Regions from separate parts of the Brevibacterium sediminis genome, predicted to be linked through region 2. Evidence: riboswitches for the same ligand, from Rfam matches in the RefSeq annotation. Region 2 holds a riboswitch; the other holds the start of a gene.

Region 1 (11,674 bases), on a different contig from region 2:
TGTCGGGCCGCCTTCGATGCTCACCCGCCCGGAGTCGGGGTCGACGATGCCCATGATCGTTTTGAACAGGGTCGACTTGCCCGAGCCGTTCATCCCGATCAGCCCGCAGATGCGTCCCCGCTCGAGCGTCAGGGAGGCGCGATCGAGAGCGAGCGTGTCCCCGTAGTGGACGGTCACCTCGTCGACGGTGATCGCCGGCGGTGCATCGCCGGCCGGCCCGACCGTGGAGCTCGTCTGTTCGGTCACGGACGCGGGAGCTGCAGAACTCACGATTCGCTCCCGGTCAGGGCCTCGGCGATGACCTGCGCGTCGTGGCGGATGAGGTCGAGGTAAGTGGGCACGGGGCCATCGGCCTCGGACAGCGAATCGACGTAGAGCGTGCCGCCGAATTCGGCCTCGGTGGCTTCGACGACCCGATCCATCGGCGCCTGGGAGACCGTGGATTCGCAGAAGACTGCGGGCACATCGTTGTCCTCGACGAAATCGATCGCCGAGGTGATCTGGCCCGGTGTCGCCTGCGATTCGGCATTGACCGGCCAGATGTACTTCTCTCTCAGTCCGGCATCGCGTGCGAGGTAGGAGAACGCTCCTTCGCAGGTGACCAGCGCCCGTTGGGACTTCGACAGCGTGGAGAGGTCCTCGACGAGGTCGTCCTGCACCGTCTGCAGCTGTTCGCTGTAGTACTTCGCGTTGGCAGTGAAGTCATCGGCGTGGTCCGGGTCGAGGTCGGCGAAGGCGCGGGCCATGTTCTCGGCGTAGATCTGGACGTTGAGCGGGCTCATCCAGGCGTGCGGGTTGGGTTTGCCGGCGTAGGCGTCCTCGGTGATCGAGAGCTCGTCGACCCCCTCGCTGACGACGGTGTGAGGGACGTCGACCTCGTCGACGAACTGAGAGAACCACTGCTCGAGGTTGAGCCCGTTGTCGAGTACGAGATCGGCCTTCGCAGCCTTGCGGATGTCGCCGGGAGTGGGTTCGTAGCCGTGGATCTCGGCCCCGGCCTTCGTGATCGACTCGACCTCGAGGTGCTCGCCCGCGACATTGTCCGCAATATCGGCGAGCACCGTGAAGGTCGTGAGCACGACCGGTTTGTCGCCGGCGTCCTCGGCCGTCGCGGCGCTGCCGCAGGCGGCCAGACCGAGGGGAAGGGCCGCGGCCAGGGCGGCAGTGAGTCCGCGACGAGAGCGAGAAATCGGGTGCCCGGTGGGGGCGTTTCCGGGTGCAGATGCGGCGTCGGCGGCGGTGGTGGAATTGCTGTGCTCAGACACGAGGGGCTCCTTGTCGTCGGGGGTCCCGAATAAAAGTTAAGGTACGTTAACTTTATGCCCTGAGCTGAGGAAAGCCAAGTCGTTGGGCACTGCCGGAACGGCGGTCCATTCCGCTGACGGAGGAGTGTGGAGGGTGGTGTTGCGATGGACCTTCGCCGAGGCGGCTCGCAGTTCCGAGGTCACCGACGTGTCCTTGTGGAACGGAGAATCACCTCGCCGAGGCGGCTCGTCAGTCGGGGAGGATCCCCGACCGGGCGAGGACGGTGAGCCTGCGCGCGAACTCGGCGGCCTCCTCGGGGTCGGTGCCGTGCAGGCGGAAAGCCGGTCGATCCCGGAACTGCACAACGGCGGTTGCATACCCGTGATCGACTCGAGTGCTCGCCCCGACCAACTGATTCGGTGCCGCCTCGTCGATGATCTCCGTATTTCCTGAGGTGGTCGGGCGGGTGTGGATCAGGCGGGAAGGTGTGACGAGGAGGTATTCGGCACCGCGCGGATTGTTGTTGCCGATCTTCAGCCACACGGACTCATCCCGGTCGAGGGCGTCATAGGGCGGCGGGGTCGGCCCACGGCGGCGGGCTCGCGCGGAGAGTTTCTCCTCGCCGGTGCTGCTGAGGGTCATCCGGCGGGCTCCGAGCAGAATGATGACGGAGATCGCTGCCAGCGGCACGGTGACTGCCGCGGCGATGACCGTGTTCGCGAAAGAGAGCCAGGCGAACAGTGCCCCGGCCCCCATGCCGAGGATGACGTTGCCGGCCACGAGCCAGAGCGCCATGCCGGTGCGGCTGCGCACCGCCACCGTGATTCCAGCCATCGCCAGACCGAAGTTCGTCGAGGCGATGGCTGCCGCGCACAAGGCGAAGAACGGCAGGGGCGAGTTCGTGAAGTCACCCCATACGGTTCCGGGAGCACCGGGTACGGATGCGAAAGAGTGCCACAGGAGCGCAGCCAGACTGAAGCACAGCCCGAACAGCGGTCCGATGCTCGTGACAGCGATGAGCGGGTCGCGGGTGAAGAGGGTGAGCGATCCGCGTGGGGCTCCGTTCAGTTCGGATTCGAGTCCTTCGCCGCGGTCGGATCCTGTGAAGAAGATGATTGAGACGAAGGTGATGAGTCCGATGAAAGCGAAGGTCAGCGGTCCGGCCGCCGCAGCATCGATGACGACGTCCGATGAGCTGGATGCGTGTGCCAAGCCGGTGTTGACGACGAAGAACACCACAGTCGCCACGGCGCTGAGGGCGAAAGCGCCGGTCAGTCCGTGGGACAGTGCCCGCTTGTGGGTGCTCATGGATGGTCAGTTCTTCAGTGCGCGCATCGTCGGTCAGCTCTGTCGCAAGTCTATCGGCCGAACGAGGATTCGCGGGTCCGAACGCACCCACCACGGTTTCGGTTCTCCGGCTGCGGCGGCCGCCTGCCGTTCGGCGCGGGTGGCATAGCGGTAGGTGAAGACGCGGACACGGATGAGGTCCGGTGCGGCACCGTCGAAGGGGTCGAGGCCCATCAGTCTGCGGATCTGCGCATCACCGGAGCCGATCGCGCGCAGCAGTGCGGTGAACCAGGTCTGTCGGTAGTCGCCGAGCGCGGCGAACCACATGAGCCAATCGAGGCGCAGATGATAAGGAGCGACGATCGGTCCGCGGCGGCAGACATCACCGGGTTTGCCCTTGAACCGATACTCGCGCCAGCCGTCGTCGATAGCAGCCGCGCCGTCAGTGTCGCCACCCGCATCCGCGCCGCGATCGGCGCTGCTGTCCTCGGGTGCGATCCACCCTTCGATGATGATCTCGTTGCGGGTCTCGGTCATCGATCCGAAAGCGCCGTAGGCGTTGCCGAGCCCGAGCCGATTGAAGCTCGCGTTCATCAGCTGATTCGGTGAGAAGAGGTTGCGCAGCGCTGGCACATTCAGCCACGCCTGCCATACGACGAATACGAGGACGACGATCAGCCACCAGACCGGCAGCGCCTCGACCGGCGCGGTGGTGGGTGCGGGGTCGGCCGCCTCGGTGGTGGTGGGATCGGTGATGGAACTCCACCCCCATTCGGGGAACGGGCCGCCGACGATCCAGCGGAAGAACGTGTCGCTGATGCCGGAGCAGGCGAGCAGGATCGTCGCCCAATTCAGCCACGCATAGTTGCCGCTGACCACGAGCGCGAGTTGGGTGATGATGATCGCGACAGCGGCGAACGATGCGATCGGCTGGGGCAGGAACAGAAGCCACGGCGCGGCGAGTTGGACGATATGGCTGCCCAAGGTCTCAGCCTTGTGCCACCAGCCGGGCATGAGGTGCGCGCGCCGGGAGAGCGGGTTCGGCATCGGCTGGGTCTGGTGGTGGTAGTCCATCGCGGTGAGGTCCCGCCAGGACGAATCCCCGCGCATCTTGATCATTCCGGCACCGAATTCGATGCGGATGACGAACCAGCGCAACAGCAGGATCATCGCCCACGTCGGGGCCACATCGTGGGAGCCGAGGAAGCCGATGAGGAACCCGGCTTCGAGCAGCAGCGATTCCCAACCGAAGCCGTAGAAGCGCTGCCCGATCGACACGATCGAGAAATACAGCGCCCACATGCCTAAGAACACCGGAATCGGCACCCATGCGGGGCCGGCTTGGGGCAGACCGATGATCGCCGAGGCGGCCAGGACCATTCCGATTACGCAGACGAGGCGCAGTCGTCGGTCCGAATACGCAAACCGCTTCCAGCGGAAGATCGTCGGCGCCTGCCGGGCCGAGGTCAGAGCGATGAAGCGCGGAGCAGGGGTGAGTCCCCGTTCGCCGAGGAGAGCCGGGAACTGGTTGAACGCGGAGGCGAAGGCGATGAGGAAGAGCACGCCGAAGCCGCGCTGGATGATCTCGCGGGAGATTGTGTAGTCGCCGGCGGTGAGCAGAGCGACCACCTGGCTGAGGTCCATGGCTTAAGTATCCTCCTCCTGCGGAAGACGTCCGGTCGTGGCCAGAGAGGTGAGCGCTTCGGCGAACTTGTCTGCCTCGCTCGGATCCCCGCCGATGAATTCCATGTCCGGGCGGTCCCGGAAGTGCACCGAGGTGGTGTGCCCGGCCGGGCGGAACTTGGTGCTGGCTCCGTGCAGCTGGCCGGGATGAGCCTGGTCGAGGATGCGGACCTGTCCCGGTCTAGTGGGTCCGGTTCCGGTGCTGGTGGGTGCGGCCAGGAGAAGCCGCTGGTTCGTGGCGGCGAGCATCTGCCCGGCAGGGTTCTCCCTGTCGGCGAAGTGGAGCATGAGGTTCTCACCCGGGGCGAGGGCTGTCAGCAGCGACTGCAGTCGAGTTTCATGGGCGGCATCGATCCGGTTGGTGACACGGGCTCGGGCGCCGGCGAACAGGCGGGCTGGGATGAGGGCCGCCGTGGTGATGAGGAGGCAGACGGCGGTCACAGCCAGAGCCGCGACCGGTGACATCGTGAAGACGTTCGAGGCCACGACGCCGATGGTGATCGCCAGAATCACGATGAGCACCGAGACGACGAGGAAGATCGCCCAGAGGGTGCGGTGGAAGGCATCGGCGATCGCGCCGAGCGCGAGGCTGAAGTTCACCGTGGCCCACAGCCCGAACAGCACAGCGATGGCCGGCAGCGGGGAGGCGGTGAAGTCGCCCCAGACGGTGCCCGGAATTCCGGAGTCCTTCGCGAAGGCGTGCCAGATGAAGGCGGCGATGACTCCGCAGACGGCCCACACCGGTCCGACGGCGAACACCCGATGCCAGGGGCTGCGGACAAAGGCGGTGGGCGGCTGTCTGCGTTTCACCCCATGGGGATCCTCGGCCAGTTGCGCACGGGCGCGGCTGCTCCCTGCCGGCGGTTTGTCCTCGTAGAAGGCGAAAGCGGCGAGGGCTGAGAGCAGGAACAACGCTGCCGCACCGATGCTCGGCGCCCGATCTGGGTCGATTTCCCAAAGCAGAGTGTTGCGCAGCGGGTTGAGACCGGCATTGGCGAGGAAGAACGGAACCGAGGCGAAGACGGCGAACCCGATCCCGAATACGAGCGCACTGCCCTTGGAGCGTCTGTCCCTTGTCATGCCTCTATCCTCGCAGGAACTCTGCGAACCCGGGGCGCTGAGATGTTCCGGATCCGTTGCGTGGCAGCGAATAAGTAAGGAGCGGTGACCGTGTCGGTCACCGCTCCTTCTGGACGCATCCCTCACCGAGGCGGCTGTGCACGGGTGGGCACGGCCGCCTCGGCGAGGGGTTTCACTCAGTGCTTCGGTTCCTCGAGGTCCTCGACATCGTCGGCTTCAGTGGGCACCGCCGGAATCGAATCCGTGGTCGGCGGTGTCGGCGGAGTGACGACCGACTGGAACGAGTGCTCGTGCGAGTAGGCGAGGAACGACAGATGGTTCTCGTACCGGTCGAGCACGTCATCGATGATCTGCTGTGAGCTCAGACCCATGAGGTCGTATCCTTCCGAACCGGTCTGCGTGAAGACCTCGATACGGAAGTACTTGTCGTCACCTCGTGGGGCGTTGCGGGCACCGAATGACGGCACATTCGCCTCGATGGCTGCGGCCTCGTAGTGGAAGTCGCGCTGCTCGCCCATGTCGACATTGAGCGTGTTCGTCGTGATCTCGGTGTCTTCATCGAGGGTCTGGATGTGTTCGACGGTGTAGCCGAGTTCGCGGAACTCCTTGGATACGGCTTCCAGGGACGGTCCGACCACCTCAGCGACGAAGCGTTCGACGGACTTCTTCGTCGGGTAGGAGCGAAGGGTCGCCAGCCGCTGACGCCAGGTCTTCTCCGGAGCACGTCCACCGTGGGCGGCCGTGGTGCGGCGACGACGGGTCCGGCCTTCGCGTTCGGCGCGCTCCATGCGCAGCACCTTCGAGAACGAGGCCATGACTAGGTAGGCAATGATCGTCACCGGCAGGGCGAAGATCAGCGTTGCGTACTCCATCGTCGTCACGCCGCCGGCGACGAGCATGGCGATTGTGAGCACTGCCGTGACCAGGGCCCAGAAGATGCGCAGCCACTTGGCTCCGTCCTCTTCCGGATTCGGAATCGAGGAGGAGAAGTTCGACATCACCATGGCACCGGAGTTCGCACTCGTGAGGTAGAAAAGCAGTCCGGACAGAGTGGCCAGGCCGATGAGGAACGTCGCTCCCGGGAACATCTCGAGTAGGTCGTACCAGCCCTGTTCCGGGGAGGCGATGGCCGTCTTCGCGAACTCGTCGTTGCCGTTGAAGACCTCGGACAGGGCCGAGTTGCCGAAGATCGTGACGATGATGAAGTCGCAGATCACGGGGGCAGTGATCGCAGCGATGACGAACTCACGCAGCGTGCGGCCGCGGGAGATGCGGGCGAGGAACAGCCCGACGAAAGGACCCCAGGCGAGCCAGAAGGCCCAGAAGAACAGGGTCCAGCCGCCCATCCATTCGGAGCCGCCGTCGACATAGGCGAACGTCGACAGCGTGCGTTCGGGCAGGGTGAAGATGAAGCGGCCGATGTTCTCGACCATGGCGTTGAGCAGGAAGGCGGTCTTGCCGGTGACGAGGATGTAGAGCATCATCGCCGCACACGACCAGAGGTTGAGTTCGGAGACGAGGCGGATGCCCTTGTCCACGCCAGAGGTGCAGGCGGCGACGGTCATGACGACTGCCACGATGACGAGCGCGATCTGCAGGGCCAGCCCGGTTTCGAGACCGAAGAGAGTGGCGAACCCGACGTTGAGCAGGACGACGCCGATGCCCATCGAGGTGGCCACGCCGAAGACGGTGCCGACGAGGGCGAAGATGTCGATGACATCACCGGTGGTTCCGCGCACGCGCTTGCCCAGCAGCGGGTAGAGGACCGCACGGATCGACAGGGGCATGCCCCAGCGGTAGGCGAAGTAGCCCATCGCCATGCCGAGCAGCGAATACATCGACCAGCCGGCGATGCCGTAGTGGAACATCGTCCACACGACGGCGTCCTGAGCGGCTGCCGCCGATTCGGGGGAGGCATTGACCGGGTGGAGGTACTGGGTGATCGGTCCGGTCACCGAGTAGAAGAGCATGTCGATGCCGACGCCTGCGGCGAAGAGCATCGCGACCCAAGTGAAGAGGTTGTACTGCGGGCGGGAGTGGTCCGGGCCGAGCCTGACGCCGCCTTCCTTGGACAGTGCCACCCAGAGGACGAAGCCGATGACGACGGTGACGGTGACGACATAGAACCAACCGAGGTTCTCTGCGATCCAGTCCACAGCCGTCTTCATGGTCGACTGAGCCGAGTCGGGCATCATCATCGCCCACACGGAGAACGCGAGGATGATGAGAGAGGCGACGATGAAGACTCGCCAGTTGACCCGGGAACCGCGTTCGTCGGAGAGCTCCTCCGGGCCCTTGCTCATCTCCGTGCTGTCGATCGGAGCGCGCTTCTCGGGGTCGACGTCCCTGCTGATTCTCGTAGCTCGGTCGGTACCGCCGAATCGCTCACGCTCGACGACTGGGCGCTTCAACTTCTCTTCGTTCGGATCCTGCACGCATCGACCTCCGGTAGACAAAAGTGGACTGGGCCCGAAAATGGGCCCGATCTATTCTACGGTTGGAGGATTTTCACAAAGACAGCACCCCCTCTTTTCAGGAAGTTGACTAAGCTGCCGGGTTGTCCAGCCGGGCCGGGCACGGGAGCCGGTTCGAACGGGCCCGAAGGGTGGAAGGGATCATGCCCGGGAGCGAGCGGCCACCTCGGTGAGAGTGTCGACGAATCGCTGCGCCTCGGTGGGGATGGTCTCCTCCAGCCGCATCGACGATCCGACGTGCAGCTCCACGGTCACGGTCGCGCGTCCGCGGAAATCCTCTGCTCGAACGGCGCCGACCTGCCGAGCGGCCGCCTCCGAGAGCTGGGCGATGGAGCCCTGAGCATCGGTGCGCACCCGCATGATCCGTTGGTCGGTGAGGATGAGCAGATCGGTGTCGAACGGCGGCAGGCTCCGCAGCCGCACGTATTCGATCTCGCCGGGGCGGAACAGGCCGGTTGCGTTGATTCCATCTGATCGTGCTCGCGGGTTGTCCGGGGTCGTCGGCCCTCGCCGTGCTGTTGGTCGGGATGCCGGCTTGCGGGCCTTCGCCCAGCGGCGGAGCGCACGGAACGGGGACCAGCCGTCTGTGAGGGAGGGGCCGTCGGGGATGGCGGGCCGAACCGACCCTGTTTGGTCGGCGTTGTCGGTTGGGTGAACCGAGTCGGAGGGGAGGGAGTGGGAGGTCATGAATGTGATTCTGGCAGGGCCGCCTCGGCGATGGGGTGGGTCGGTGGTAATCGTTTGGGAACATCTGTGTCCGATCGCCCACTTCGGGTGAAGTGTCGACGCGCGGTGACGCGTCCATGGGATACTGGGGGGCATGCGTGCAGGTGAAGTCTCCGAGGTCAGTCAGGACTACCTCAAGGCCATCTGGTCGGCTCAGGAATGGGGCGGCGACCCGATGACGGCCACCGAACTTGCGAACCGATTCGGCACGACGAAGGCCAATGTCACCGAGGTGCTCAAGCGTCTCGACGAACTCGGTCTCATCACTCGCGTCCCATATAAGCCACCGGTGCTCACCGAGCAGGGCAAGGCGATCGCCCTGTCGATGGTGCGCAGGCACCGGCTCATCGAGACGTTCCTCGTGATGTCGCTCGGCTACGGCTGGGACGAGGTTCATGACGAGGCCGAGATCCTCGAGCATGCAGCCTCCGATCGGCTCATCGACCGCATCGACGCGTTCCTCGGCCACCCGACGTCCGACCCGCACGGCGATCCCATTCCGGGTGCCGACGGTGCCGTCGATTCCCATATTCCGACCCTTCTCGCCGAGGCGGCCGCCGGATCCTATGCGGTGCTGAGGGTCTCCGATGCTGATCCTGTTGTTCTCGGGAAGCTCGCCGAGGCGGGGGTGCTGCCCGATGTCGCGCTCGACGTCGTCGATCGCACCGATGAAGCCGTGACCGTGGACATCGGAGGGAAGCAGGAGACGCTCGACTCCGCGCTCGCCGCGGCCGTGTATCTGGACGTGGCTTCCTCGGCGAGTTGACCGAGTCGGATCTGTTGATCCGACCGGCAGTGGTGTTTGGGTTCGGTGAGGTCAGAGACCCTCTGCTCAGTTGTTGCTTCGCGGGCGTGGGAACTTCGGTTCAGCGCGCAGCAGGGTCAGCGTCGTGGCTGCGTGAGCGTCGAAACCTTCGACGAGGAAGAGCTTCGGCCAGTCGCACCAGAGTTCTGATTCATACGGGGTGCCGGGCAGGTAGGTTCCGTGCCTGTTCTGCCGATGCCCCGGGTGGGACCGAAATGCCGTTCTGGGAATGGATTGCAGCGTGTCGAACAGGGTCTGATAGAGCACCGGTGTGAAGCCATCACTGCGAGCAGCATCGGCAGTGCTCACCCAGCCGGGTCCGGCAATCGGAATGCCCCGTTTGATCGCCGAACTCATCTGAGCTTTGATGCCGGCGCGTTGCGGGTCAGGGGAGTGGTGGAGGAGAACTTTCGACCAGTGCAGGGCAACCTCGGGTTCGAAGCCCGGCCACTGTTCGGCGGCCCTGCGGCGGTTCTCGGAGTGGTTGTGGGAGTCGGCGGAGTCGTTGAAGTCTGCGGACATGGCAAACCGTCCTTCTCGGGCGCGCCTGCGCAGCGCTGACCCGGATCGAAGCTTGCCCGAGCGGTCGACGCGGGCCCGTTCTTCCCCTGGGGCACCCGGTCGATGACGGGTTGCCGTGTGGCCGGCCAGGTACCGATGGCCACAGCTCGCGAACGTGATTTCAGTGTAGACGGAGGGTCTGACACGACCTTTGCGTTGGTGACCTCCGTGGCCGGCGGAGGAGGAATCTAGACGAGTCCTTCTTCATCGGCGTCGGCGGCCGATGACCAGTATCGAGGATCGTGGTCCTCGACGGTTTCCCCACAGTCGACACAGGTGCGGAATTCGATAGTCCCGTCGGAATTGAGTCGACCCGGCGTCAGGCTGCTGCTCTCTTCGCAGCCAGGACACCACCCATTGATGAAGCGTCTGATGTGAGTGCCGTGTTCATTGTCCATTCCGGCTGACCTCTCGACCGAATGCGCAGTGCGTGGACCTGCTGTTTTCAGTCTACGAGCGCCGGCAGTCGGCGAAGATGAACTTCCGGAGAAGACGGAGGAGCCGCCGGTGTCGTGGTCCGTCGGCGCATCGGCATGGAGGAGCACGGGCCGGACAACGCCCCGGTCCGACGGGGAAACGTCGGACCGGAGCATCGGAGACTCACCTGCGCGGCAGGTTCCACCTCGGCTGGGGCTGCTGCGGTTTCTGATGCTGATTCATGAAACCGCGTTCGGCCTGCAGATGACCCTTGTCATGGCTCTTCGCCTTCGGATCGGTGCCCGGGATGGAAGCCTGCAGCTTCTCGGTCGCCGGTTTGGCGCCGACGATGGGCATCTCCCCAGTGATCAACGGTGTCTGCGGGGCCGCCTCGGTGACGGGGTTCTGTTTGGGTGCTTTGCTGTTTCGCATGGTCTTTCCCTTCTTCGCATTCTTCTGATCTGTTTCGGTGACCAGTTCGGTGAACAGTCCGGTCCACTGGGCGGGGGTGAGGTCTTTGGGCAATGTGTCTCCTCTGATGTCGTTGCGGTCCATGGTCGATTGCAGAGTGCGATGATCGGTGATGCTCATCTTCGAGAGGATTCCTTTCATTCCTCGCCCGCGACCGGTGAAGACCGAACGGACGAACTGTTGATATTCGGATCGAGCATTGTCTGGAATCGATCCGGTGGGACAGCGATCGATGGTGAGGATGCCGCCATCGACGCTGGGCTTCGGGGTGAACGCGTCGGCGGGGACGCGGGTGACGAGGCGGAAGTCGAACCATGGGGTCCATTGCGCGGTCATCATGGTCGATCCGCCGATGCCTGCGCGTTTGCGGGCCACTTCCCATTGGGTGAGCAGGATCGCCCGCTGCCAGCGCCCGGAACGCAGCAGTTTGCGGAGGATGGGGGTGGTGAGGTGGAACGGCAGATTGCCGACGATGACCGGCCGGTCGAGCCGGGTGGTCAGGATGTCGGCGTGCCGGACCTCGGCCCGCGGGTACGTGTCTTCAAGGTGATCCAACCTCGTTTCGTCGAGTTCGACGAGTGTGAGCTTTCGACCGAGCCGGTAGAGCTCGGAAGTGACTGCCCCATCCCCGGGACCGATCTCCATGATCGGTCCGGAGGTGGAACGAGCCAGGCTCGCAATCGTGTCGATAGTGGTGGGCGAACGCAGAAAGTTCTGGCCGAGTTCATGCCGCCCGCCGTGCTGTGACCGCGGGGCCGAGAGCGAATGGGACTGACTGCGTGTCGAACGGTGTCGTGACGTGTGGGGTCGCAATGGGATGTGCTCCAAAAGGAAGATGGAGGCACCCGAGGCAGCGCAATGAAGGTGAGTCAGATCGATTCGTATAGACCCGGTCGATCATGATGATCGGAGTGGTCAGGGAATC
Region 2 (11,674 bases):
TTCTTCTTCAGGTCCTTCGCCACGGCGCGCAGCTTCGTCAGGTTGACCGCGTGGTCGTCGCCGTGGCGGGCGTTGACGGCGCGGATCTTCTCGTCCTCGAGCGAGGCCAGGGTGGCGAGCACCTCGGTGCTGGTGGTCATCATGTGCTCCCGGTTCGGTTCAGCGTCAGGGCAGTGCGGATGAGTTGAGGTGAGCCGATGATATCCGACGCACAGGCGGCGTGGCAGAAGTTCTGGCAGCCGAGGACCAGGTCAGTCATCATCATGGGCATGCGGGGAGGCATCGATTTCAGCGCGCGTCCTCTTCGCACTGCTGAAGCCGACGATGACGACGACCATGCCGACGACGGCGCCGATGACGGTTTCGATGGCACGCGAGGCCAACAGCTCCGGAACCGGGTGGGGGCTGCCGATCTGGGTCATGAGCAGTGCCAACGGGGTGATGAAGAGCAGAGCCACCGAATAGTTGCGCAGCACGAAGATCTCGGCGAGGAACTGCAGCAGGATCACCCACACCACCAGCTGCCACGCCTCGGTGGGGAACGACAGCAGGAACGCTGTGACGATCACGCCCAGCAGGGTTCCGACCACCCGGTGGACGCCGCGCTTGAGACGGGCCGAACGACCGGGTGGAGTGATCGGTGCGACCGCTGCGACCATCGCCCAATAGCTGTGGGACAGCAGCGGGAGCACATCGATGAGCAGGGTGCCGAGAACTCCGGCGATGAACGGGGCGATCGTGAATCGGGCGGCGTGGGCTGCCAGATCAGCCTTGCCCACCGGCGACAGCCCGACCCGCACATAGGTCTCCTTCTCCGGAGGCATGCGTTCGCCGGCATAGTGGGCGAGCGCTCCGAGACCGATGCACACCAGCGCCGAGGCGGCCGCCACACCCATTGCCACCGGCACCGATGCGCCGCCCGGAATGGATCCGACGGCTCCCGTGGCGAAGATGAAGAAGATCGACCCGCCGGGTTTGAGCCGGAAGCGCAAGGCGATGGCCGCACCCGCACCGGACACGAGCGAGGTGATGACGACGAGCACCCAGACCGAAGCTCCGAGGCTGCTGAGCAGGGCGCCGATGCCCACGCAGACGACGAGGACGGCGGCTGCGATCGACTGTCGTCTGGTCCGCGATCGTGGGGATTCGAAGCGTGCGTAGATGCCGGTGAAGGCGCCGAAGGCGGCATAGACGGCAAGGTCGAGGCGGTCGATTCCGAGCAGCACGAGAAGCGGGATGGCGACTCCCAGGGCGATGCGGAACGCGGGAATGTGGTCGCGTTCGCCCGGTGGGATGCGGAAGAACTCCTGCAGGTGGCTCAAACGGGTTCGGCCTCTTTCGACATCGGGAACGGACCCCGGTGACGGGATCGCTGACATGGGGTGGTGAGCTGAGCGCTCCCTTCGATCGTAGTCCGCCATCGGTGCGGACGAATGTCTTCTGCCGACAGGAGTGATCAACCTCGCTCGCCGAGGCGGCCGAGCGAGACCGTGATCACCGTCGTCTCGGTCACGGCCGGTGGCCCTGCCCCGACCGAAGGCGTGCCGCCTGCCGGTTGAGATGATCGCGTTCGGCGAGGCTGCCGGCCCGTTCGGCGGCCCGTGCGTAGAGTTCGGCGGCCCGCTGTGACTCCCCTGCGCGTTCGCGCAGGTGCGCTTCGACGGCGAAGTAGCGCGGCAGGCTCTCGTCCAGTCCCCGCAGTTCGGCCAGGCCCGCCCCTGGGCCGTCGGCTTCCCCGACGGCCACGGCACGGTTGAGTCGCACGATCGGGGTATCTCGCAGGGCCAGCAGTTCGTCATACCACTGAACGATCTGCACCCAGTCGGTGTCCTCGACCGTCTGCGCATCGGCGTGGAGTGCCGCGATGGCAGCCTGTGCCTGATATTGGCCGAGTTCATCCCGACCAAGGGCTGCCTGCAGGATTTCGATGCCCTCGACGATGAGTCGTCGATCCCACAGGGTGCGGTCCTGATCGGCCAGCGCGACGAGGCGACCGTCGACGCCGAAGCGGGCATCGCGGCGGGCGTGGTGGAGGAGCATGAGGGCGAGCAGTCCGTCCACCTCGGCGGAGTCGATCATCGACGTAAGCGTGCGGGTCAGTCGGATCGCCTCGGCGACGAGGTCGACCTCGCCCGAGTGCCCTTCGTTGAACACGAGGTAGAGGGTGGTGAGCACCGAGGACAGGTCGCCGGGTCGGTTGAGTCGGGAGCCTGCGATCGTGGATTTGGCGCGGCTGATGCGTTGAGCCATCGTCGGCTCGGGCACCATATAGGCTGCGGCGATCTGCTTCGTCGTCAGTCCGCCGACCGCCCTCAGAGTCAGGGCCACCGCCGAGGCGGGGCTGAGGTCGGGATGCGCGCAGAGGAAGTAGAGGTCGAGGGTGTCATCGACGTTCGGGACGCCGTCCGTCCCGGGTTCGGCCGAGGTTCCGGGCTCGGCGAGCGTGGCGGCCATGACCCGTTCCTCGCGTTTCATCCGCGATCCTTCAGATCGCACGATGTCGAGGAACTTCCGCCACGCCACCGTCACGAGCCAGCCCCGCCGGTCACGGGGCAGGTCGGCCGGCCACGATCGCAGGGCTTCGATGAGCGCGTCCTGAACGGCATCCTCGGCAGTCGCGAAGTCTGCTCCACGACTGACGAGGATGCCGATCACGGCGGGGACGAGCTCACGCAGCTCCGCCTCGGCGAGGGGATCCGGATCGATCATCGCGGACTCCGTTCGCGTCCCTGATCATTCGTCCACGCTGGGTGCGTGGTCGAGGAAGGGACGCAGTTCGAGCCATTCGTTGATCGGCTCTCCGCCCTTGCCCGGTGCGGCGGACAACTCACCGGCGAGTTCGAGAGCTCGGTCGTAGTTCTCGACGTCGATGACCATCCACCCGGCGATGAGGTCCTTCGTCTCGGGGAAGGGACCGTCGGTGACCGGAGGCTTGCCCGGTCCGCCGGATCGGACGAAGGTGCCCTCGGGCGAGAGTGCCTGGGAGTCGACGAATTCACCGGAGTCCTTGAGTCTGTCGGCGAAGGCGTTCATGTACGCCACATGCGCGTCGACTTCGTCGGGACGCCACTGGTCCATCGAGGTGTAATCCATATACTGCTCCGACATCCGATAGTGCTTGAGCATGAGGTACTTGGCCATGATGGTCTCCTTGTCTCGTGTCGCTCGCACGGGTTGTGCTCGCTGACATGTCTGGGACGCAGCCGGACGAGTGTTCTCGACATCGCCGGCGAAGTTTTCTCGAATCTCTTCGGCTCCGGTCATCGAACACAGTCCCAGAATAGGCCGATGTGTCCGTCCTGGAACATGCGTCACCGGATCCGAACACGAATCGGCCCAGGTCACGGCTCCGCGCTGAGAGGCTTGTCTTGTACGAAACACCGACAGCTTTTTGCACACGAGACCAGGAGCAGACCATGAAGGCACAGACACTTCTCAAGACCATCACCGTTGCCGGAGCTCTCGCCGCGACCCTGACACTCTCGGCCTGCGATATGAACATCACCTTCGGCCCAGAAAGCCAGGGCCAGGAACAGGGCCAGGAGCAGGACGGTCAGCAGGACCAGCAGACCGAGAGCACCGAGACGACCGCCGAAGAACCGGTATCGGATTCGGGCTCCGCCTCGGACTCCACCGGTTCGGGTTCGACCGGAACGACCGATAACGGCACGACGGACAACGGCACCACCGGCAGCGGCGGATCCACGGATTCGTCCAGCGCCTCCTCGGCGAGTGGCTCCTCCACCTCGAACGGCTCGTCGTCCACCGGATCGTCGTCCTCGAGCGACTCCACCTCGAGCGGATCATCGTCGTCGAGCGGCACGACCGACAACGGCTACCAGGGTCCGCGGATCGGCGAAGACGGAGTCGAACTCGACGCCGACGGCAACGGCAAGATCCCCGCCGACGTTCTCGAGGCGGACATCAAGAACGCCTACGCCAAGCAGGGCACCACGGTCGACAACGTCGACTGCTACTCCGACCTGCGGATCTTCTCCCACAGCGGCTCACAGAACTGCACCGTCACCGCTGCCGGCAAGAATCACTACGGCACTGTGAAGATCACCTCGGCGTCGCAGTCCGGCATCGGCTACAGCCTCGAGTTCCCGAACATCTGAGCCGACAATGCCCGGTCGCCTCATCGACGCGGCCACCCTGATCCGCTCCCCTCGAGCAGCCGCGATTCGCCTGACGAATTCCGCGCATCCCCAACTGCACTCCCCTGGCCCGCTGCGGCCCGGGGAGTGCGGTCATTCGTGTCGTGGAACAAGTCGGCTTCCTGTGGTGTTGTCGCTGATGTGGGCCACGGAACAGGTCGGGCCCTCAACCGATTCGTCAGTCGGACTGATTCGCCCACCGATGAGGAGCAGAGCATGACCAGACGCGTCCAGTACACCTCCAACGGAGACATCGATCAGCTTCACCTCGCCGAGGTGGCCGTCCCCGAGGTCGGCGAGGGCCAGGTCCTCGTCACCGTCCTCTATGCCGGGCTCAATCCCCTGGATTGGAAGATGCTCCAGGGCGGTCGCTTCGGTTCCGTCGAAACTGCCTCCGGCAACGGCGTGGACTTCTCCGGCGTCGTCGCCTCGGTCGGCGAACGCGTTACGGACTTCACGCCCGGAGACCTCGTCTACGGCGGGCTGCCGAAGCAGGCGCAGACCGAACAGCTTCTCATCACCGATCCTGCCGACAGGCTCGACAGGATCCCGCGCGGACTCGGCGTCGACACCGCCGGAGGTCTCTACGTCGCAGGGCGCACCGCCGTCGCCGGAATCCGCGCCCTGCGCCTCAGCGAAGGCGACACTCTCTTCGTCTCCGGGGCCTCCGGCGGCGTCGGCATCATCGTCGCCCAGCTCGCCCGCAACCTCGGGGCGAGGGTCATCGGCAGCGCCAGCCAGGGCAATCATGCTCTCTTGGAAAGCCTCGGGATCGAACCCGTCACCTATGGTGAGGGCCTATGGGACCGAGTCAGTGAACTCGCCACCGACGGGATCCAGGCCGCGTACTCGACGCAGGGTGAGGACGAGATCACCGGCATGATCGACCTCGGCGTCCCAGCCGACCGCATCGTCTCGATCGGTGCGGGCCCCACGGTCGCGGAGAAGTACGGGGTGAGCATCGACGGCGAAGCCAGGGCCCGCCGTGATGACATGGTCTGGCTGGGCCAGGCCATCGCCTACGGCCATATCCACATCCCGATCGCCCGGGTCTTCGACGCCGAAGAGGTCCACGACGCCTACCGGCATCTGCTCACCGCCCACCCGGCAGGCAAGGTGCTGCTGCGCTTCCCCGCGAAGCCGCTGACCGACGAGCAGCGAGCCCATCTGACCTGAGGCGCCGGCCCAAGTTCCGCGGCGGCTCAATTCCCACGACAGACAGATTTCACGACAGACAGCATTTCCAGAACACAGAGAAAAGGAGCACCATCATGGCCATCACCGATAAGAAGGTCGCATTCCTCCTCACCCGCGGCGTCGAGCAGATCGAACTCACCAGTCCCCGCGCGGCACTCGACGAGGCCGGGGCGACGACCGTCATCGTCTCCCCGTCCGAGGGAACACTGCAGGCGATGGAAGGCGATTGGGAGCACGCCGAGACCTTCGACGTCGACGTTCCCGTCGCCGAAGCCTCGGTCGATGACTTCGACGCCCTCGTCCTGCCCGGCGGCACCCTCAACGCCGACGCTCTGCGTCTGGACGAGGACGCCGTCAACCTCGTCAAAGCGTTCTTCGCTGCCGACAAACCTGTCGCGGCCATCTGCCATGCCCCGTGGATCCTCGCCGAGGCGGGAGTGGCCAAGGGACGGAAGCTGACGTCCTTCATCGCGACGAAGACAGACCTCATCAACGCCGGCGCCGACTGGACCGACACCGAGGTGGTCGTCGACGGCAACCTCATCACCTCCCGCAACCCCGGCGACCTCGACGCCTTCAACCAGGCGATCGCTGACAAGCTGAGCTGAGCAGGAACGATGCCTCTTTCGCCGAGGTCGGACCGCCTCGGCGAGGAACTCCCCGGAACGATCGTTTCGGGGAGTTCGTCTGTTCGTCACCCGGGGTCTTGACAGCCGCGCTTATGATCTACTCATGCCAGCTTCCCCGTTCGTCAAGGCGACGACTCCTGCCCTCGCGTCACTGCTCATCGGGTTCCTTCTCCTTCTCTGCTCCACACCGCCTCCGGCACATGCCGCCTATTCGACCTCGAGCGCGATCGGGACGATGCACAGATCGCTCGGCGGGAATTCCGGCAAGCTCGGCCCAGCGGTCGGCCCGCAGCGGTGCACGCTGATCCAGAAGGGCTGCTATCAGTCGTTCAAGCACGGCAGCATCCATTGGACGAAGGCCACCGGTGCCCATGCGACTCTGGGTGCGATCCGCACGGCGTGGAAGAAGTCCGGGTGGGAACGCGGTCCGCTCGGCTATCCGACGAGCAACGAGTACCGGTCCGGGTCCGAGACCCGGCAGAAGTTCCAGAAAGGCATGATCGTGTGGACGGCGAAGTCCGGGGCGAAAGTGACGCTGACGAAGGCGCCGTCGTCGTTCACGATCAAGGGGTCGGGGTTCGGCCATGGAGTCGGGATGAGCCAGTACGGAGCGCGCGGAATGGCGGCAGCCGGAAAGTCGTCGACGCAGATCTTGCAGCACTACTACACCGGGGCCAAGGTCACGACGATGTCGAAGGACGCCGACGCCAGTCTCAGGGTGCAGCTGCTGACCGGGAAGAAGTCCGTGACGGTCTCTCCGCGGTCCGGCCGTCTGCGGGTCAAGGTCGGGTCGAAGACCATCGAATCGGCCTCGAAGGTCACGATCGAACGGACCTCGTCCGGTTCGGTCAAGGCGATCATCGGGTCGAAGAGCTATTCGGGATCGAAGCTCACCCTCGAATGGCAGGGCACCCGATATTGGAAGAGTTCGTCGGCGACGACGGTGTCGGTCAGCGGTGCCCAGAACGGGGCGACCGGCACCTACCGGCACGGACGGCTCGAGATCGGTCAGCTGAAGAGCTCGCTCAACGTCATCAACGTGGTGGGTCTCAACAAGGAATATCTGCCGGGCATCGCCGAGATGCCGGCATCGTGGCAGTCCGAAGCCCTGCGCTCTCAGGCCATCGCTTCGCGCACCTATGCCTACCGCAATCTCGGTGCGGTGAAGCCTGCCTGCGGGTGCAACGTCTATGACGAGGTGGCCTCGCAGCGTTTCCTCGGGTGGACTCATGAGAATGCAGGCGATTCCGGTCCATGGCGCAAGGCCGTGGCCGCGACACAGAGCACGAGCGGGTCGACGGTGAAGTCGGCGCGCGTCATCACCTACAAGGGCGGGCTCATCGATGCTGTCTACTCGTCGTCGGCAGGCTCGAAGACGCATTCGGCTGCCGAGGTGTGGGGGTCGGCCGTGCCGTACCTAGTCTCGGTCGATGACTCTCCGTCGAAGTATGCCTCTGCGCAGAACCCGAACGCCTCGTGGTCGGTGACGGCCAAGCAGGCCGACATGGCACGGGCGTTCGGGCTGGCAGACGTCCGGTCTGTGACGGTGGCGAAGACCGGCTCAGGTCTGGTGAAGACGGTGAAAGCCACCTCGGTGAAGGGGAAGACCGCGAGCCTCACCGGCGATCAGCTGCGGACCAAGCTGAAGCTCAAGTCCGCGTCATTCAGCGTGGCCTGAGGGAAACTCGCCTCCAGGGTCAGACTCCGGCAGGGGTGAGCAGTCCCCTGTTGACGAGTTCGGCTTCCTTCTCGCGAACGATCGGGATGACGGTTTTGCCGAACGCTTCGAGTTCCTCCTGGAAGTGCAGGAAGCCGGTGAGGATGAGGTCGACGCCGATCTTCTTGTACTCGATGATGCGGTCGGCGACCTGTTCGGGAGTGCCGATGAGCTGGGTGCGGAAGCCGTCGTTGTACTGGACGAGGTCTTCGAAGCTCGAATCCGCCCACATGCCCTTCTTATCGTGAGTCGAGGCTCCGGCCTGCTGGACGGACTTGCGGAATCCTTCGACCGCGCTTTCATCGGCTTTGGCGATGATCTCACGCAGCTGTTCGCGGGCTTCGGCCTCGGTGTCGCGGACGATGGCGAACCCGTTGAGCCCGAAACGGACCTTCCGATTGTGCGCTCGGGCCACCTCGGTGACGTCGTCGTACTGTTCGCGGAAGCCGTCGAAGTCCTTGCCGTTGGAGAAGTACCAGTCGGCGTGCTTGCCGCCGTTGATGCGAGCGGCCGAGGAGTTTCCGCCTTGGAAGATCTCCGGGTGGGGGCGGCCCTCGACTGGGTAGGGGCCGGGGCGGAGGGTGAAGTCGTCGACGGTGTAGAAATTGCCGCGGTACTCGACGTTCTCCTCGGTGAAGAGCTTGCGGACGACATCCATGAACTCGGCGGACCGGCGGTACCGTTCGCCGTGTTCGAGCCACGGCAGGCCGAGGCGGGTGTATTCGTCCTTGAACCAGCCGGAGACGACGTTGATGGCGGCCCGGCCCTTCGTGAACTGGTCGGCGGTGAGGATGAACTTCGCGAGCACGGCCGGTTCCCAGATGCCCGGATGAATGGCGGCGATGACCTTGAGCTTCTCAGTGGCAAGGGCGAGCGCGAGTGACGTGGAGGTCGATTCGTGCTGCTGGGCCGCGCCGTAGCTGGAGAGGTAGCGGACCTGGCTGAGTGCGTATTCGTAGCCGACTGCCTCGGCGGTCTGTGCGAGCTTGACGTTGTAGTCGTAGCCCCAGTCGGTGCGCTGTTCGATGTTCGACACGACCAGGCCGCCGGAGACGTTGGGCACCCAGTAGGCGAACTTCAGGTCTTCGGGTTCACCGGTATAGATCGGGTTGGCGTGGAGATTCGTCATTGTGTGTCCCTTCCCATCGAAACTGGCATGAGCACCGTGTCCGCGGGGCGTGCGCTGCGCGATCTTCCGCGCCGGACCGGTTGCTGCGACGTCATCGGGCCAGTTCCCTTCAGTCGCTCGTGATGTGTGCAGGTGTGCAATATCGTGTGTGCGGGTGTGCCGTGCCAGACTACTGAGACGCAGACCACACTCGGCGGGCAGACTTCGCAGGCCGACGCATGCCGTCACAATGACGCATTCCGCCACGAACCGTCATGCGATTTGCCTTCCGGCAGCTGCGCTCCGCTGCACCCAGCTCCGCACCCCTCACCCTTGGCGGCACACCACCTCGTTGCACCGGTGCGTTGGACCAGGACCGACGAGGGATGCGAAAGCACCGGTAGCAGGTGGCACGAATGGTGCGAACTGTCACAATCGGTGTGGGATGTCCGAATACGAGCCTCCCGCGACCGGCATGGAGGTCCGCCGCCGGTGAATCGACGAAGTCCCGGCCCGCAGCAACTGCGAGACCGGGACTTCCGTGGCGGAGGATAGGGGATTCGAACCCCTGAGGGCGTTAACCCAACCCGCGTTCCAGGCGAGCGCCATAGGCCACTAGGCGAATCCTCCGCGAATCAGCTTATCCGAGTCATGACGACAATGCGAAATCGCGGTGGCCGAGTGTGAAGCATCCCACTTCCCGCAGGTGAACACGCGACCTCGTCACCCGACGGCACACGGTTCATTCCGCGACGGCGCGGAGATGCCGTTCTGCCGACGGCTGCGCCCCGTCCTCCCGTCTGCGTTCGATGCTGCCGTCATTGATCCAGCCGTGCAGCGTCTCCAATCGGGACCGCGTCACCGTGTCCACCGGCTGATAGACCGAGAGCGTCAGCCTCTGGTTCTCCTGCGCGATGAGCGTCGTCATCGTCAGCTTGAGCGTGCCCACATACGGGTTCTCAATGGTCTTGACCCGCCCGACAGATCGACCGACCGTTCCCGAATCCCACAGGCGGCAGAATTCCGGATTCCTGCGCAGCCGCGACAGCAGCGGCGACCACTCGGGATCGTCGATCGACTCCGCGTACGAGGCACGCAGCTTCGCCACGACCTGCGCCCGATGGCCGTCGTCGGAGTGGAAGGTCCGCGCCCATTCCGGGCTCTCGAAGGACTGGATCGCGCAGTTGCGGTCGGCCGGAGCGAGTGCTTCGAGGTCGGAGGCGAGATACCGTTCGACGGAGTTGAAGGCGAGGATCGTATACCGCGGATCAGTGACCATCGCCGGCAGCGGCAGCAGTTCGTCGAGCAAGGTGCGCATCTGCTCTCCCACCGCCGAGTCCCCCGGGTTCGCGACTCGATCCGGATATCCGCCCAGCAGGAAGAGATGGGCACGCTCCTCACGGTCGAGCAGGAGCGCCTCGGCGATGGATTCGAGCACCGACTCCGAGGGGTGGACCTCGCGCCCCTGCTCAAGCCAGGTGTACCAACTGGTGCCGATGTTCGCGAGCACAGCGACCTCTTCGCGCCGCAGTCCCGGCACCCTCCGCCGGGTGGCGGCCGCAAGACCGACCTCGCAGGGCCGCACTCGGTTGCGTCGCGAACGCAGGAATCGTCCTAGCTCCTCGGTTCTCACTTGTGCCATGCCTCCATTGTCCGTCCGACGCTCACCCCGTTCCACCCTGTCACCGCTCTCAGCCTGGTGGTGCGACCAACACCATCAGCACGCCCTCCCACTCCCCCGAGGCCCATCGCAGACTGGATCCATGAGAGATTCCCACACGCAGACATCATCGACCTCCGCCGAGGCGGTTCCGACCTCGGCCCTCGCCGAGGCGGTTCCGACCTCGGCCCTCGCCGAGGCTGCTCCCGGTCACGCACCCGACGTCGAGCCCGCCCCCACCGCAGGCCATCCTGCCCCCGTCCTCTGGCCGCTCCACCTCGGTGCGTTCCTCGCGACGTTCATGTTCTCCGTCTCGAACGTCGCGATCCCAGCGGTGCAGGCCGACATCGGTGCGAGTGATGCGACCTCGGCACTCATCGTCGGTCTGTTCTCCGCCGCCTTTGCCTCCGGCCTCATCCTCTGCGGTCGCATCGGGGACCGCTTCGGGCGTCGCCGCCTGTTCATGATCGGCACGGGCGCGCTCGTCATCACCTCAATCGCCGTCGGACTGGCACCCGATCCGCTCTTCCTGCTCGTGGCTCGCGCAACCCAGGGTTCGGCAGCGGCGGTGATGATGCCGCAGATCCTCGCGAGCTTCCAGCATTCGCTGTCCGGGGCCGCACGGTTGAAGGCGATCAGCCTCTTCGGCGCATTCTCCGGAGTCGGCACCGTCGGTGGTCAGGTCCTCGGTGGCGGACTCATCTCCCTCTTCGGCCAGACCTGGGGGTGGCGGGCGGCGTTCCTCAGCTGCGCGATCGCCGCCGCAGCCGCCTATCTCGGTTCCCTGCGTCTGACCGAATCACGCAGCACCGACCCGGCACCCCTCGACGCCCCCGGCGCGATCCTCCTCGGCGTGGGCATGATGTGCCTCGTCATCGGACTGGCGCTGGGACCGGTCACCGGCTGGCTTCCGCTGCCCGCAACCCTCTTGGCAGCCTGCGCTGCAGCTCTCACCGCGTTCGCACTCTGGCAGAACCGCGCCGAGGCGGCCGGACGTGACCCCCTCATTCCGCCGCAGGTGGTTCGCATCCCTGCCGCATGGATCGGGATGCTCATGGCCTTCGTGTTCTTCGCCGGCTTCGGCACGTTCCTCTACAACTTCGCGCTCACATCGCAGACCGGCCATGGTGACCCCGCCGCCGTCTCCGGACTCACGCTCGGCCTCTTCGCCGCAGCTTTCCTCATCATCTCTCTCCTCGTCCCCCG

Evidence for each region. Region 2 has a riboswitch for S-adenosylmethionine ahead of sfnG (dimethylsulfone monooxygenase SfnG). Riboswitches for the same ligand answer to the same signal wherever they lie in the genome.
Region 1: linked by a shared signal. The riboswitch ahead of KTJ89_RS15275 (hypothetical protein) and the one ahead of sfnG (dimethylsulfone monooxygenase SfnG) in region 2 are both predicted to bind S-adenosylmethionine.

Annotation. Positions count from the first base shown of each region.
Region 1 is NZ_JAHQRN010000006.1:242,410-254,083, forward strand. It holds gene KTJ89_RS15235 (metal ABC transporter ATP-binding protein) at 1-246, opposite strand, end outside; gene KTJ89_RS15240 (metal ABC transporter substrate-binding protein) at 267-1,190, opposite strand; gene KTJ89_RS15245 (hypothetical protein) at 1,495-2,553, opposite strand; gene KTJ89_RS15250 (lipase maturation factor family protein) at 2,587-4,176, opposite strand; gene KTJ89_RS15255 (hypothetical protein) at 4,180-5,295, opposite strand; gene betT (choline BCCT transporter BetT) at 5,472-7,730, opposite strand; gene KTJ89_RS15265 (hypothetical protein) at 7,911-8,456, opposite strand; gene KTJ89_RS15270 (metal-dependent transcriptional regulator) at 8,590-9,261, shown strand; gene KTJ89_RS15275 (hypothetical protein) at 9,328-9,822, opposite strand; SAM riboswitch class IV at 9,866-9,976, opposite strand; partial or broken gene erm (23S ribosomal RNA methyltransferase Erm) at 10,762-11,457, opposite strand.
Region 2 is NZ_JAHQRN010000002.1:246,851-258,524, reverse strand. It holds gene KTJ89_RS05540 (DNA alkylation repair protein) at 1-140, opposite strand, end outside; gene KTJ89_RS05535 (FUSC family protein) at 252-1,322, opposite strand; gene KTJ89_RS05530 (RNA polymerase sigma factor) at 1,510-2,709, opposite strand; gene KTJ89_RS05525 (YciI family protein) at 2,734-3,141, opposite strand; gene KTJ89_RS05520 (hypothetical protein) at 3,417-4,118, shown strand; gene KTJ89_RS05515 (NADP-dependent oxidoreductase) at 4,374-5,333, shown strand; gene KTJ89_RS05510 (type 1 glutamine amidotransferase domain-containing protein) at 5,429-5,962, shown strand; gene KTJ89_RS05505 (SpoIID/LytB domain-containing protein) at 6,087-7,661, shown strand; gene sfnG (dimethylsulfone monooxygenase SfnG) at 7,681-8,829, opposite strand; SAM riboswitch class I at 8,840-8,958, opposite strand; tRNA gene KTJ89_RS05495 (tRNA-Ser) at 9,351-9,438, opposite strand; gene KTJ89_RS05490 (helix-turn-helix transcriptional regulator) at 9,551-10,450, opposite strand; gene KTJ89_RS05485 (MFS transporter) at 10,572-11,674, shown strand, end outside.